DNA from 2 places in the Bacillus luti genome. Region 2 is predicted to be linked to the other one. Evidence: riboswitches for the same ligand, from Rfam matches in the RefSeq annotation. Region 2 holds a riboswitch; the other holds the start of a gene.
The links. A riboswitch is a leader RNA that binds a small molecule or an ion and turns the genes downstream of it on or off. The one in region 2 is predicted to bind S-adenosylmethionine.
Positions count from the first base shown of each region.

Region 1: linked by a shared signal. The riboswitch ahead of EUC40_RS24135 (methionine ABC transporter ATP-binding protein) and the one ahead of EUC40_RS10510 (hypothetical protein) in region 2 are both predicted to bind S-adenosylmethionine.

Region 1 covers NZ_CP040336.1:4,786,008-4,794,311, reverse strand. The annotation lists gene ligA (NAD-dependent DNA ligase LigA) at 1-133, shown strand, start outside; gene EUC40_RS24155 (CamS family sex pheromone protein) at 150-1,346, shown strand; gene EUC40_RS24150 (TSUP family transporter) at 1,433-2,203, shown strand; gene pruA (L-glutamate gamma-semialdehyde dehydrogenase) at 2,356-3,903, shown strand; gene EUC40_RS27085 (hypothetical protein) at 4,089-4,238, shown strand; gene EUC40_RS24140 (cysteine hydrolase family protein) at 4,469-5,032, opposite strand; SAM riboswitch class I at 5,265-5,369, shown strand; gene EUC40_RS24135 (methionine ABC transporter ATP-binding protein) at 5,493-6,512, shown strand; gene EUC40_RS24130 (methionine ABC transporter permease) at 6,502-7,167, shown strand; gene EUC40_RS24125 (MetQ/NlpA family ABC transporter substrate-binding protein) at 7,189-8,031, shown strand; gene EUC40_RS24120 (HXXEE domain-containing protein) at 8,204-8,304, opposite strand, start outside.
Region 2 covers NZ_CP040336.1:2,049,996-2,058,299, reverse strand. The annotation lists gene EUC40_RS10540 (short-chain fatty acid transporter) at 1-396, opposite strand, end outside; partial or broken gene EUC40_RS27190 (SGNH/GDSL hydrolase family protein) at 453-719, opposite strand; partial or broken gene EUC40_RS27590 (LVIVD repeat-containing protein) at 891-1,097, shown strand; gene EUC40_RS10535 (GMC family oxidoreductase) at 1,252-3,003, opposite strand; partial or broken gene EUC40_RS10530 (TIGR00366 family protein) at 3,115-3,225, shown strand; gene EUC40_RS10525 (group-specific protein) at 3,266-3,619, opposite strand; gene EUC40_RS10520 (NAD(P)H-dependent oxidoreductase) at 3,616-4,191, opposite strand; gene EUC40_RS10515 (SWIM zinc finger family protein) at 4,214-4,651, opposite strand; gene EUC40_RS10510 (hypothetical protein) at 4,857-5,114, opposite strand; SAM riboswitch class I at 5,213-5,311, opposite strand; gene EUC40_RS10505 (hypothetical protein) at 5,434-5,625, shown strand; gene EUC40_RS10500 (YwiC-like family protein) at 5,659-6,381, opposite strand; gene EUC40_RS10495 (ECF transporter S component) at 6,565-7,266, opposite strand; gene EUC40_RS10490 (ABC transporter ATP-binding protein) at 7,239-8,304, opposite strand, start outside.

The DNA of each region.
Region 1 (8,304 bases), 2.5 Mb from region 2:
AACGGGAAGTGTTAGTAAAAGTACAGATTTAGTCGTTGCAGGTGAAGCAGCAGGTTCGAAATTAGCACAAGCGGAGAAACATAATGTTGAGGTTTGGAATGAAGAGAGGTTCTTACAAGAGCTAAATAAGTAAGAGGTGCAAACTTACCATGAAAAAAATAGCATTAGCGGTATTAAGCCTTAGCCTACTTGTAAGTGGGTGTAGTATAGGTGCCGACAAAGATGAAAAAGTGGTTGAGAAATCGGGGAAAGCAAAAGAGCAAGCGATCGTCCCAAAATACTCTATTTCGGATGAATATTATAAGACGACTGTTCCATTTGATGCAGGATCTGCACGTGGTTTAGTTGTACAAGGATTAAATAGTCGCCTTGATGTAGATGAATTTGAAACAGGATTAATGCGTATTGCGAAAGATTCCTTTAGTACGAAAGATTATTTCTTTAAAGGTGGAAGTGCTCTAGATACCCAAACTGTACAAATGCTTGTTAAAAGAAAGCGTACAGATGCTCAGCAAAAGGAACTAGAGACAAAATTAAAAAAAGATGCGGTTAAATTTCCGAACATAGGATTAAATCCAGCGTTAGGTGAAGGATCCGAATCACTAGAAGTAAAAAACAAAAAAAATCCAATATATATTTCAAATATTTTAGAGCATGATTATTATGTGAAAAAAGGCGAGAAAGATGTTGAACTTGGTGGAATTGTAGTTGGTTTAGCGATGAATTCGGTTCATTATTACGAGGAAGAGCACGGTTATCCACGTGAAGCTAAAATCGAGGACGAAAAATTGTTAGCTGAAGGGAAAAAAATGGCGCAAGAAATCTTGAAAGTTATGCACCAAAAAAAGCCCGAAATAAAAAATGTTCCGATTACATTTGCGATTTATCGTCAATCTCCAAAATCTTCACTTGTGCCAGGTAATTTTGTTTCTTATGCGAATGTGGAAAAAGGTAGTGAAACGGTTGAAGATTGGAAACAAATTAATGAGAAATATTATTTATTCCCATCTGAACAAGCGAAAACAGATAATAAACGTGAAGATCTTGCAAGGGTATCAAACTTTAAAGCAAAACTAAGCGATTATTTCCAAGGCGACTATACAGCTGTTATCGGTACTGGTATGTATAAAGATGATGAATTAAAAGAAATGAAGCTGGACATTCCTGTCCAATTTAATGGGAAAGCTGACATAATTGCTTTTACACAATATGTTGCAGGGCTTGTTACGGAATACTTCCCGAATTATATGAAAGTACAAGTAACGATTAAATCTGTAGAACGTCCAGAAGCTATAATTATACGTGAAGCGAAGCAAGATGAACCATTTGTGAAAATTTTAGATTAAATAGGAGAGCTGTTCCCTTGGGGAACAGCTTTTTTTCTTGAGGAATTTTGTTATAATTTAAAATGTTAAAAATAAGGGGGAAGGTCATGGATGAGTTAAGCTTTCAAGTCATTATTTTATTAATTGCATTTGGTTTTTTAGCAGCTTTTATTGATTCAGTTGTTGGAGGGGGAGGGTTAATTTCACTTCCCGCACTTATGTTTGTTGGTTTGCCGCCAGCTTCTGCGATTGCAACGAATAAATTAGCTGCAACGATGGGGACGTTTACGAGTACAATTTATTTTATTCGATCAGGAAAGGTAGATTTTAAAATTGTAGGAAAGTTAATCCCGTTAACTATTATTGGAGCAGTTGCAGGTGCTTTAGTAGTAAAATTTATTCCACCAGATATTTTACGTCCATTAGTACTTGTGATGTTGGTATTTATTGCTATTTATATTATTGCGAAAAAGGATTGGGGAAGTGTATCTACCTATAAAAAGATGACGAAAAGGAAAACATTAATATTTTTCTTTGTTATTTTAATGATAGGGTTTTATGATGGATTTTTTGGACCAGGAACAGGCTCCTTTTTAATTTTTGCATTTTTATTAATCGGTTTGGATTTTATTCAAGCGGCAGCATCTGGAAAACCTTTGAACTTTGTTAGTAACATCGTATCTTTAATTACTTTTTTATTTTTAGACATAATTCATTTTGAATACGGTATTATCATGGGATTATCGATGATTTTTGGCGCTTATTTTGGATCGAAGTTTGCCGTTCAAAAAGGTGTTGGATATGTGAGGACTTTATTCTTATTAGTAACTATTTTATTGATTGGAAAAAACATTTTGGAATATACTCATATTTTGTAGAGTTATACGTATGTATAACTCTATTTTTTTATTATATTTTAAAAATTAATTAATTTTTAAAATATAAGTCTAGGAATATTTGAATAAATCTAAATTATCGTGTAGAATAATGTTGTAAAATGTAAACGTTTTTCTAAGGGGAGGCTAAAAGGATGGTAGTAGCATACAAACATGAGCCATTTACAGATTTTTCAGTAGAGGCGAACAAATTAGCGTTTGAAGAAGGTTTAAAGAAAGTAGAATCTTATCTTGGACAAGACTATCCATTAATTATTGGGGGAGAAAAAATCACTACAGAAGACAAGATTGTTTCTGTAAACCCTGCAAATAAAGAGGAACTTGTTGGTCGCGTTTCAAAAGCAAGCCGTGAGTTAGCTGAAAAAGCAATGCAAGTAGCGGATGAAACATTCCAAACTTGGAGAAAGTCAAAACCAGAAATGCGTGCAGACATTTTATTCCGTGCTGCAGCAATCGTTCGTCGTAGAAAACATGAATTCTCTGCTATTCTTGTAAAAGAAGCAGGTAAACCATGGAATGAAGCAGATGCTGATACAGCAGAAGCAATCGACTTTATGGAATATTATGCTCGTCAAATGTTGAAATTAAAAGACGGTATTCCAGTAGAAAGCCGTCCAATTGAATATAATCGTTTCTCTTACATTCCATTAGGAGTAGGTGTTATCATTTCTCCTTGGAACTTCCCATTCGCAATTATGGCAGGTATGACAACAGCTGCTTTAGTTTCTGGGAACACAGTATTACTAAAACCAGCTAGTACAACTCCTGTAGTAGCAGCGAAATTCATGGAAGTATTAGAAGAAGCTGGTTTACCAGCTGGCGTAGTAAACTTCGTTCCAGGTAACGGTTCTGAAGTTGGTGACTACTTAGTAGATCATCCTCGTACACGCTTCATTAGTTTCACTGGATCTCGCGATGTAGGTATCCGTATTTATGAGCGTGCAGCGAAAGTAAACCCAGGACAAATCTGGTTAAAACGTGTTATCGCTGAAATGGGCGGTAAAGATACAATCGTTGTTGATAAAGAAGCTGATCTTGAATTAGCTGCTAAATCTATCGTTGCATCAGCATTCGGATTCTCAGGACAAAAATGTTCTGCATGTTCTCGTGCAGTAATCCACGAAGATGTATACGATCACGTATTAAATCGTGCAGTTGAATTAACAAAAGAATTAACAGTTGATAACCCAGCTGTATTAGGTACAAACATGGGTCCTGTTAATGACCAAGCTGCATTTGATAAAGTAATGAGCTATGTTGCAATTGGTAAAGAAGAAGGTAGAATCTTAACAGGTGGCGAAGGAGACGATTCTAAAGGCTGGTTCATCCAACCAACAATCGTTGCTGACGTTGCAGAAGATGCTCGCTTAATGAAAGAAGAAATCTTCGGACCAGTAGTAGCATTCTGTAAAGCAAAAGACTTTGATCATGCACTTGCAATTGCAAACAATACAGAATACGGTTTAACAGGTGCTGTTGTTACTAACAACCGTGACCATATTGAAAAAGCACGTGAAGACTTCCACGTAGGTAACTTATACTTCAACCGTGGATGTACTGGTGCAATCGTAGGTTACCAACCATTCGGTGGCTTTAATATGTCTGGTACAGACTCTAAAGCTGGTGGCCCTGACTACTTAGCACTTCACATGCAAGCAAAAACTACTTCTGAAACTTTATAAGAAATAGTAGAAGAGATCTTCGCAGTCTGCGAAGATCTCTTTTTTTTGAAAAACTTTTTATATGTGGATTAAGATAGATATCAGTAGAAAAACTAATTAAGTAATAAGGTTTATTTCAGTAAAATAAGGTATATTATATTTGTTGAATAGATTCTCTTTAAAGAGAAGAAAAGTAGGTGAACAAAGTGGGAAAATATCAATTAGATTACAAAGGCCAGGTAGCTGTTGCAAAGTTTCATGAAAAACAGACGCCTGTCAAATTTGATAAAAAGCAGCAAATTGAAAAATTGCGTGCGGAGTATTTGAAAAAGAAACAAGAACAAACAGATAAGTAATAGGAAAGACTAGTCAATTTGAATCAGAATCAATTACCACATATTACCGTTTGTTAAGTGGAACTAGCTAAACCCTATTAATAGCGGGATAAACATGTAAATAGAAACAAAACAACGAGAAAAGTTGACTCATTAGTCACATTTTTTAGTATTCATTTTAAGGATTTCCTGTATAATACAATTTGAAAGAAAATCTATGGTTTGACAAGAAACACTCTTTTCGGTTTTGCTCACTGAAGAGAGTGTTTTTTTGTAGCTAAAAACTCCTCTGTACTCATTACATTTGCATATACGCCATTTAAACTAGCTAAAATTGTATTATGAATATAAACGGCTGGTATAGTAGCGTTTTTAAAAGAAAGATCTTTTGTAGCACAAGCATCATGTATAACAGTACATTGCAAGCCGAAATCAAAGGCAGCCCTTACGGTAGCATCAATACACATATGGGTCATCATCCCACATATGACGACGTGTTTAATGTCTAAACGTTGTAATTGCTCTAGAAGATTCGTTTCTCGAAAGCTATTTGGATAGTGCTTGAGTATAACCGTTTCTTCTCTAAGCGGACGAACATTTTCGTGAATATGTACACCTTCTGTATTTGGTAGAAAAAAAGTAGCGTCATCTTTTATAGCTACATGTTGGATATGAAAAATAGGTTTGTTGTCCTTTCTAAAGTACTGGAGCAGTTGACTAGCATATTCACTTGCTTCTACTGGATTACGCAATTCCATCTTTCCATGTGGAAAATAATCATTTTGAATATCAACGAGTAAAAGAGCTGTTTTCATATATTTATCTTCCTCCAAGTTTCATATTCAAATAATGTTATTCAATTCGTAGAGAAGATTATCCTTTTTAAAAATATGCGAAGAGGGAATTTTACATAACTTTTAAAATTGATATTTTATAATCTAAAAATTTTAATAAAGAAATAATTAATATTTTTCTAAAAAATATGTTGACTCCCATTATTCTGAGTTCTATAATGAGAATTAATTAAACGACAATTAAATCGATACATTCTTATCCAGAGAGGTGGAGGGACTGGCCCTACGATACCTCAGCAACGGGTTTTTAAATACCGTGCTAACTCCAGCAAGCCTTTATAGGCTTGGAAGATGAGAAGATGTGACCGAGTACATATAAGTGCTCTCCTTCTTATCTTTATGGTTGATAAGAAGGAGAGCACTTTTTATTTTACCTCGAAAGCTCTACTTCAAGTTTTTACAGCATATAGGAGGGAAGAAAATGATTTCTTTTAACAACGTAAGTAAAGTGTATGAATCAGGTGGGCAATCTGTTCATGCGGTGGAGGATGTAACGTTATCCGTTGAGAAAGGTGAAATTTTTGGCATTATCGGTTTTAGTGGCGCTGGAAAGAGTACATTGTTACGCTTAGTAAATATGTTAGAGAGACCGACGGCAGGAACGATTTCGATAGATGATAAAGATATTACATCATTATCGACGAAAGATTTACGGAAGCTAAGACAGAGAATCGGAATGATTTTTCAAAGTTTTAATTTATTTAATTCAAGAACAGTGTTTGGGAACATTGCTTACCCATTAAAGTTAGCGAAAGTACCAAAGAATGAAATAAAAGAAAGAGTAAATGAACTGTTGAAGTTTGTAGGATTAGAAGATAAAGCAAACTATTATCCAGAGCAATTATCGGGTGGACAAAAGCAACGTGTTGGGATTGCAAGAGCGCTGGCGACATCACCAGATATCCTTATATGTGATGAGGCAACATCAGCTTTAGACCCAGAAACAACGACAGAGATTTTGAACTTATTAAAGAAGGTAAATAGAGAGTACAATTTAACAATTCTTCTTATTACACATGAAATGCACGTTGTGAAAGAAATTTGTCACCGTGTAGCTGTGATGGAAAAAGGAAAAGTAATTGAAGAAGGAAAACTGTTTGACGTGTTCACACAACCAAAAACAAAAACGACTCAAAACTTTGTACGTTCTGTTATTAATGATCATTTACCAGAAAGTGTTCTAGCGAAAATTCAAAATGGTGGACAGATTTACCGCTTAACTTTTACTGGTGAGGAGACAGGACAGCCTGTACTATCTTATATCGCAAAAAACTATAACGTTGATGTAAATGTACTGTACGGAAATATTATTGAACTTCAAAATGTGCTATTTGGAAATCTTCTTGTAGAGCTGCAAGGTGAGCAGAAGGAAATCCAAAAAGCATTACAACATCTAAGACTGCAAGTGCAGCTTAAGGAGGTAGAAGCTCATGCGAGTTGATTGGAGTATATTTTGGCCTCGTATATTAGATGCGACGGGGGATACCCTCTTAATGGTAATTGTAACCCTTATATTCGCTACAATTCTCGGTATACCTCTAGGTTTACTTTTATATGTAACGCGTAAAGGAAACTTTTTAGAGAATAAATGGGTCTTTTCAATTCTTAATGTCATTATTAATACAATTCGTCCAGTTCCATTTATTATCTTTTTAGTAGCTTTAAGTCCGCTAACAAGAAGTGTTATCGGAACGACAATTGGAACAGCAGCAGCGATCTTTCCAATGACGTTAGTTGCATCAATTGGTATTGCTAGAATGGTTGAAACAAACCTTGTTTCTGTTCCGAAAGGGGTAATTGAAGCAGCGCAAGCGATGGGTGCTTCACCACTTAGAATTGTTTTTGAAATTCTCGTGCCAGAAGCGTTAGCACCATTAATCTTAGGTGTCACGTTTATGACAGTTGGTCTAATTGAATTTTCAGCAGTTGCTGGGCTTGTCGGCGGTGGTGGCCTTGGCGACTTAGCAATGACATACGGTTATCAACGCTTTGATACATCAGTTATGTTCGTAACGGTTGTTCTACTTATTATTCTCGTACAGATAGCTCAAAATTTAGGAAACTACTTTGCGAAAGTCTTTTTACGCAGATCATAAAAAGGAAGAGGGGAAAAGAAAATGAAGAAAATTTTAGCATTTGCATTATCAGCGATTGTAGGGATTTCAGCGTTAAGCGGCTGCTCGGATGCAGGAGCAAAAGAGAAAACAGTTCGCATTGGTGTAACTGGAACGGATGGAAACGCTTGGGAAATTGTAAAGGGAAAAGCTGAAAAAGAAGGGATTAAAGTTAAACTGATTGAGTTCTCTGATTACACGACGCCAAACAAAGCGTTAGCTGATGGAGATATTGAACTAAACTCATTCCAGCATATTGCGTTCTTAGAACAATTTAAGAAGGAGCATAAGTTAGATATTACAGCTGTTGGTACAACGCAAATTGCACCAATGGGTTTATACTCTGAAAAACATAAGAAAGCAAATGAAATTCCAGATGGTTCAGAAATTGCGATTCCAAATGATCCAACGAACCAAGCACGTGCATTAAAACTTCTTGATGCAGCTGGGTTATTAAAGCTTAAAAAAGACTTTGGTCTATTTGGAGATCCAAGTGGTATCGCTGAAAATCCGAAGAAATTAAAAATTACACCGGTTATCGCACAGCAAACACCTCGTGTATTAAAAGATGTAGCAGCTTCAGTTATTAATAACGGTGTTGCTGGTCAAGCTGGATTAGATCCAGCGAAGGATCCAATTTTCTTAGAAGACCCAAAGAATGAAAATGCGAAGCCATATATTAATATTTTCGCAGCTCGTACGAAAGATAAAGATGATCCAACACTGAAAAAAGTAATTGAACTATATCATTCAAAAGAAGTAACAGATGCAATTAAGAAAGAAACAAATGATGGTTCTATTTCAGTAGATCTTTCACTCGATGAGCTTGAAAAAATCGTAAAATAATGATTGAGTTTAACGGACTGGCAGAAGGAACCCCTCCGCTGTTAGTTCGTTCAACATATAATCTACTTAACAAACAAAACAAACCCTAATTCTGTACCTTCCAATTTTGTATAACGTAGAATCCAATGTTTGTTAAGTAGAGTGATAGACCAGGAGTTTTCCTGGTCTTTTTTTATGAATGAAAGTAGCTAGCGAATAGTAAGGTAATCCAAATTATAACAGGATAAGAAAATAAACTGAAAGTGAGTGTAATTACGAATTTCTTTTTATGAA
Region 2 (8,304 bases):
TAGTCCCCAATTGATATAGTATGCAATTGCACTGATCAAAAATGTCATCGTATAAGCCTTTTGAGGTGTATCGGCTAACTTTGCAATAGACTGTAAGCCTCTATTAATAAACGGGACAGAAGCTAGCGTCATCCCTGTAACCATTAGCAATACCATTTGCATTGTAAACGTTAAATAAGTCCAAAATCCATCCCCCCAAGATTTTACGATTTTGTACGGATTTGAGGGATTCATCAACAAAGCTATAATGAAAGTAAATAAAGTGAGCAGCACCGCAATAACAAAGGCATCTGGGACATATTTCTGAGACCATCTTGAAAATACATTTGCACATCGTGTAAGCAATGATTCTTTCTTTCCTGGTTCTGGATTTGTCTCCAATAAGGAATGTTTCATAAATATTCTCCTTTCTAAATTTTAATAAGGTAAATATAAATAACATTCCACAAAAGAAAATAAAATCCTTTTACACTTGCTGCACACGAATCAACTAGATCTACATTCAAATATCTAAATACCGTTACTTTCAATCTCTCATTTACGATTGATTCCCACGGACGTGGTGCCCTCTTATTAATACATATCATTTTACGTTCATTTCCAACTAATTTTATTAATGAAACATGTTACTCAGTAGTAAAAGCTCCATTTGTACCTAATCCAATAATGACATAGTTTCCTAAATTTACTTCATTTTTTAACTCTTCAACTACAGGAATCTTTATTTTAAATATCCAGGAATAGCTAATTTTCCATTTTATGGTTCGTTGACTACTAATAATGATGTGTCACGTTAACCTGACGTGTATAGAATATACACTAGAAATTTTATTGGATACGCACACAATCTGAATTATTATATTTAATTTTTAAATAGAAGATTAACTGTTATGAACTCATATTTTTCCAAACAAAAGAAATGCTGTCGTAGACTTTTTCCTGCTTTCCCTCCTGTTGTTGTAATAGCTAAATTTCTTTATGTATCTAGTCCTTTCGATAGCACGGTAGAAATTTATAATATTTCTGATCCTACAGCTCCTATACGCGCGGGAGAGTTTGGTGCAGAAGATTTAAATGTTCCTAATGGACTAGCTGTTTTTACGTTATTCAGCTAGTAAGGTACGTTACAACGATTCAACTACCAATAACCTTGATTATGTGAATACAAAAGCCCTCCAGATTACTTAACTAGAGGGCTTTTGTATTCTCCTAAATATTCGTTATGCTAAGTTAACTATTGATATATAGTATTCATTTTTTATTCCTTATCGATTTGCATTCATAATCTTTAATTTCCGTATCATCCACCACATATGGGCAAGGATCTTCTCGAATAAAACGTACTGCATTCAATCCTATCATTTGGGCAGGGATTGATGTATTGCCGTCTGGCAAAATTGGAGAAATGGAAAGATCAGCGACTTTCAGATTTTTGGTTCCAAAGACATTCAGGGATCCATCAAGAACTCCTTCTTTAATATTTTTACCCATCTTACATTGCCCTCCGAAGTGAGTAAAAAGGGAATACGAAGCTCTGACAAAGCCAGCCAATCTAGTCCGCTTTTCATTCTCATCCGGAATTTGGAATATACTTTCATCAGGAAAGACTACCTGATAGATGTCCCCCGGATCGAGTTCACGCGCTCTAACAATCATGTTATACGTCTCAATATATTGATCCACCATGAAGTTTAGATCATCTGGATTTGCCAACGGGTTTAAATCAATAGTTGGATATGCCTCTGGGTCGCTATGGGAAACCATGACAGTACCTCGGCTTCTTGGATTTACATCTACAATTCCAATACTCATAATATTACTAGGTTCTGTCTCATTAAAATCCCAACCATTTATCGCAATTTCCTGACTAGGTACAAAAAACGGAAGTGGGAGGCCTAATAATTGAAGGCGCCGGCCACCAATAGGGTTATTGACTTTTTTAAATGCTCCAAATGCTCCTGGCTGATTAGGATCAGCAGCCAATATCTGAAGAAGTCTTCCTGTTTCCACTCTAATCCCCATACCGACAGAATAATGTGTTTGGAAGTTATATCCGACTTGAGGGCTTTCTACTAAAGTTGATATGCCAGCTTTAGCTAAATCTTCAGGACTACCAATACCTGAGCGTTGAAGTATGACAGAGGAGAATTGGCCTGCTGAGACAATGATTCCTTTTCGAGCATAACTTCGTTGTGACACCCCATTCTTAACATATTGAACGCCAACAGCAATGTTAATTCCTTTTTTTTCTTTAAATAGAATTTTATCCACTGTTGTCTTTGAAAAGATGACCAATTTTCTCTGATCAACTCCAAATTCATCAGCTTGGAATTCATTTCCTTGCGTAACAATTTGATTGTTTAAATAACCGGTTGCTGTCGAGGAACGAACCAATTTTCCGTTTTCCATCTTTTGAATATATTGACCTTTTAGGGTCGTAACATCTCTTATCCCTGTATTGTAATCCTCTTCAATTGGGATATTAAAAACTTCTGAAGCGGCTTGTGCTAAGGTTTGGATTAATCCTTGATTAGGAATGTTTTGTTGTCTAATAAAAATAGGTCCGTTACTTCCACGTTCTTGAGGGCTTTGTGTCATTCCTGTATACGTTTCATTTTTAATAAATAATGAGCGAATACTATCATAATTCCATGCGTTATTATCAACTAATTTTGCCCATACATCATAAATATCACGACTGCCACGTACAGCTAACATCTGATTATGTTCAGAACTTCCACCAATGGCACGACCACTTGACGTTATTAACTGACGACCAATCGTTTGCTCAACTATAGTAGTGACATTAAATGAATGCCTATTATCAGTAGCATTTAAAATAGAAACTATAAGATTAGGACTGCTTAATTCCTCTGTCATGTTTGTTCCTGCTTCAAGAACGAGAACGGAAGTACATTTATCATCCGTTAATTCTTTAGCAATTATCCCTCCGGCAGTACCGGCACCAATCACGATGTAATCAAAAATATATTGTTTTGACATCCTATTATTCCTTTCAATAAAAAATTTAAAACAATAAATTCCTATACAATATACTATGAACATATCGTACGGACTGCCTGTACTTTTAATAGAGGTTAATAGTTTTGAAAATTACCAGCATTAGCGATAGCTGGTTTAGGCGCTCGTGATATTATGGGATTTTGCGTTGTGAACTTATTATATGCAGGTTGTATCATTAGTCTATGTTTCTTATTTATTTAAATGAAAAACTAGTTTTATACTAGCTTTTTTACACAATAAATCACTTATTTCCCACGCAATTTATAATCGTTTCCCACTCTATCTCCGTAAGATGTAATGACTCAAATGCAAAAAAATCTTCGCAAATTTTTTCGATCAGGTGTGGATGTTCCCTCAAAAAATTCCACTGTAACGCTTTAGGAAGAAAATGTATTTCATATTCTTTACTTCCCCTTACTATCTCATCCACTTCTCTTTCACAAATCCCTCTTAACAAGTAGTCATTTCTTAACTCTATTTGAATTTGCTGAAATATTTCGCTACATTTTTTCAATTGAAGTAAACATGTAATATACGTTCGCAAAAGTTCATTATCATACCCACAACAGTTTATAATACGATCGACTTCATTCATAATGTACGAGCCTTTTCTTCTATTTGTAATAACCACTTTTCCCGCTTCTCTAGTTTACTCGTTTTCACAGATTGAAATACTGAACGTTTTATATCGCGAATGCCGCAAAAACGTAAAACGCCTCTCTTCATTACAATCCAATCTGCTGATCGGTATAATAAAGCGACGTACCATAAAGGCGAATCCAACGTATTAATAACCCACGCTTTCTTTCCGGTCAATAATCCTTTCGGCAGAGCACCTTCATATTTATAAGCAAATCCCGCTACGAAAATACGGTCAATAAATCCTTTTAAAATAGCAGGCATCCCCCACCACCATATCGGATAAATGAAGAGAAGAGTATCTGCCTCTTCCACTAATTTTCTATATCGCGCTGTCTCTTCCTCACTTACTAAATCACGCCTTTTCTTCTCTTCATTAAATACAAGCACTGGATCAAATTGTTCCTTATATAAATCAAGTACCGTAACCGAATGATTTGTTTCCTGTAATCCTTTTTGCACATGCTCTAAAATGGCCCCGTTAAAACTTGAAGGATTAGGATGGGCGTATATAATTAGTACGTTCATTGCAAAACCACTCCCTCTATAGTTAAAGCTTCCACTTCTCTAACATCTTCTCTACAACTTGCACGTTTTTCGAACTTTGCAACAAACGATTTAATACTGTGAGTAACTCTTCCTTTTCTAAATCTTTCAGTTTCTCTTTAACTGTACTCTCACCTACATGTTGAATATCATAAACGACCGCCGCCATATGTTTACAATAATTTTCATATGGACACTCACAGCTACTTTCTGTAAAATCCTCTAAATCAATAATTACTTCGTAGTTCCCTGCATTTCCAGTAACGAAGGCAAATATTTTCGTATCTTGTATTTCGACATCTTCTACATGTCCTTCTTCATAATATTCATATCCTTTATCCATAATGTACTTAGGAATCCACTTCGTTATATCGTTTAATAAGTAAGCGTACATAACAACACCTCTTCCTTTAATTCCCTTTTGACTTCCAAAACCCTGCATGTTATTCTAATAACTGTCAAATAGCAAGTCTATATGACAAAACGACTGACACCTATTCGGCGGAGGTGTCTCTTTTCATTTGCAGCCGATATGAAGTGCCTCTTTCAGGCACATTCAATCTTTGACACTACACACTCAACACCATTCCCTGTATCAGGCTGCTTAAGCAGTCTTTTACTCTACATACTTCAAAAAAAAAGAGAGCTTAGCTCCCTTTTCCCGCCTTATAAAATACCCCTTTTTCAGCATAGAGATATTCATCAGCTAATGTAATTTTTCCATCCAGTTTCAGTTCATCTAATAGTCTTGATAAATAAAATTGATGTAACATCTTTTTCGTGAATTTTCCTTCATGATGCGAAACGATATGTTCTTGAATATCTAACAATGATATTGGCTTATCTTGCTCTATCATATATTCATAAACTGTACTACGCAGTTTTACGTATTTTTCGAGTGTCACAGTACTTCGCACCCCCTTTCTTCTTAATATAAATTTTCGTAATCGGTTTTTTTGCAATAAAAAAACCTCTCCGATAAGAAGAAGTTACGTATATCTTCGTCTTATCTCCCAGAACAAATATGTTCTGCTGGAATTAGCACCTGCATCGCGGTTGCTGGGTTTCATCGGGCCAGTCCCTCCACCTCTCTGGATAAGAAAATATTCACTTAATTCCTACTATACGTAATTTCATTTTAATTGTCAAATAAATATAACAAATTATATTTTGTTCCTTACTGTTCATACTATACATATATGAATATGCAAGGAGGATTATGAAATGCACGAAAATGCTCGCGGATATGTCCAAAATTCTTTTCAATCATTACAAGAAGCAAAACATTGTTTAGAAGAAGCGCTACAGACTGTTGAAAAAGATTTTAATCGCGCTCGTATTGAACAATCCCTTTATGCGATCGAACAAGCTATTCAACGCTGCGATTACACCGTTCACATTTTAGAACAAGATTGAAAAAACTTCCCATCAATTTGGTGGGAAGCTTTTTCAAATGGCATACTTCATTATTATTGCCGTTATAATTAAAAAATATACAGAATTCACAATTTCTAAAATCCCTACTTTTATGATAGAAATCTTTTTGCCATACAACACTATTGCTCGAATAACACTTGGTATAAAAATAAGAGAACACAATGGATTAATAGTAAAAATGATAATCGTTAATACAATATGATAACCCCAAGATATAAAACGATACTTCGGATTATTTTTCTCACGTATCATCGTTTTCACATAAAACGTACTTCCTAAAAAATATAAAAATGAAATAAGCGCAATGAATAATGCTGTTTTATCTATAAGTTTCATTGAAAAATAATAACTGACTAAACCACCGATACAGAAAACAATAATCGCGAAAATGTCATTTAGTAACGCTCTTTCATTCTTTTGACGAGCGTAATACATATTTACAATAAATAATGGAATCATGACTACTACGAATAAAAGAATTCGCCATTCATATAATAAAGAAATCATCCCAAATACGAACGCAATAATAAAATATAAAATTGCGGCATGTAAATATTCTTTTTTTCGTTTTTGTTTTATGTACGTAAGGAATGGATACGTAGCTAAATAGATGAAAAACCAAGCTAAAAACAATGGAATATGATACATAGTAGGTTTCCCAAGTATAGCGCTTAATAGAAATGGTATAACGAGCATCGCCCATGCCCCATGTTGCTTCGGAATAACTAACTTCATTAACTATACACCTCCCTTTTGAAAATAATTCTCACCTACTATTATACAAATAATTTCATATAGTAACGGATATATATTGGACTATTTTTTGACAATAAAAAATGCTCCTTACAATATGTAAGAAGCATGAAAGAGGCAAACGAATATGTAAGTCGCGACCCTACCTTATATAAATATGCTTTTCTATGCCATGTTATGCTTATCTAATATGCCATATTTCCTTTTAAATCTTGTAAGAATCGTAATCCAAGAAGTACTAAATAGTAGTAAGAACACAACATTTGAAATCGCATGACTCAAATCGAAGTAAAAACTTGCGATATAGTATGAAATAACTGTTTCCCACGTTGCTTCCTGTATAAAACCGAGTAGTCCCCAGAAATTCATGATCCAGCCAAATAAAAAGCCAACGAAGAATCCGTATAGTAGTCTTCCCCATAACTTTTTCATTAAAAATGTATTGCGTAATAATCCAGCTATGAAACCAATCATCCCCCATGAAAACATTTGCCACGGCGTCCACGGACCTTGCCCTAAAAAGATGTTAGATACAATCGCCGCTGTTGCACCGATCATAAAACCAGTCTCACTCCCAAACACGATTGCAGAAACGATAATAACGAATGAAGTCGGTTGTACACTCGGTAAAATCGAAAATGGTACGCGGCTAACTGCTGCGATTGCTGCTAATACGGCAACGAGAACAATTTCACGTGAAACAAACGCCTTTCTTTCAAAGCGGATATAGAATGGTAACATAATAACAGCTAATAAAAACAAGCTACTTAACAAGTAATACCCGTCCATGATAAGTGTAGTAAAGAACAATGTGGCTATTATAACTGCAAAAATACATATTATGAATGCAACATATCGCTTGGACACGCTTCGTACACATCCTCCCACGTTAATGCATATGGCAATTCTTTTCGAATGAATCGATTGATCGATGTTGTATAAAAGAAGTTACCACTAAAAAATTCTTTCGGTGCATCATTCATAATAACTGCTCCGTCAAATAACATCATACATTGATCCACATATTTCGCCGCAAATTCAATATCATGCGTTGCCATTACAATTGTTGTACCTTCTTTTTGTAACTTCTTAAATAACTCTCCTACTCTTTCTTTCTTCCATGGATCGAGTCCCTTTGTCGGTTCATCGAGTAATAATAACGTTGGCCTTGACAATAACGTTGTACATAACGCAAGTAATTGTTGTTCTCCCCCGCTACAATCATGCGGATGGCGTTCTTTAAGTGCATAGAGCCAAAACTTTTTAAGCTGATGCTCTGCTATTTCTCTTCCTTGTTCTCCGTATAACTCACGTGCACGTTCATACACTTCATCCCACACTGTATCAAATGTGAAATGATAATACGGATGCTGCGATACATACCCGATACTTTTAAATCGTTCTTTTGAATCAATTTTATGTATCACTTTACCTTTCCACTTCACTTTTCCTCTTCTCGCTTTTTGTAACCCCGCTAAAATCGTTAACAGTGTAGATTTCCCAGTACCATTTTTCCCAACGAGCGCTACCCATTTTCCTTTTTCAATCGATACGGTTAAGTCTCGTAAAATAAGCGGGCTATTTTTTTCATATTGGAACGAAATATGCTCTGCACTTAAAATGACTTCTTGCTTTTCACTTTGTACTATTGGCTCATTTACATATGGTATCGCTGAAAAATCATTCATTTTCATTTGTGCTTCTCGCACTGTAAACGGAATATCGTTCGCATTCCACTCTAAAAACAATCTTGGAATTTGCGGAATAAATGGACGGAACTTTTCTACTTCCCACATATTCGCTACAACCGTTTTCGGACTGCCATCATACACGATTCGGCCGTTATTCATACAAATAACGCGCGTTGCGAGCGGCATTACCTCATCTAAACGATGTTCACTTAAA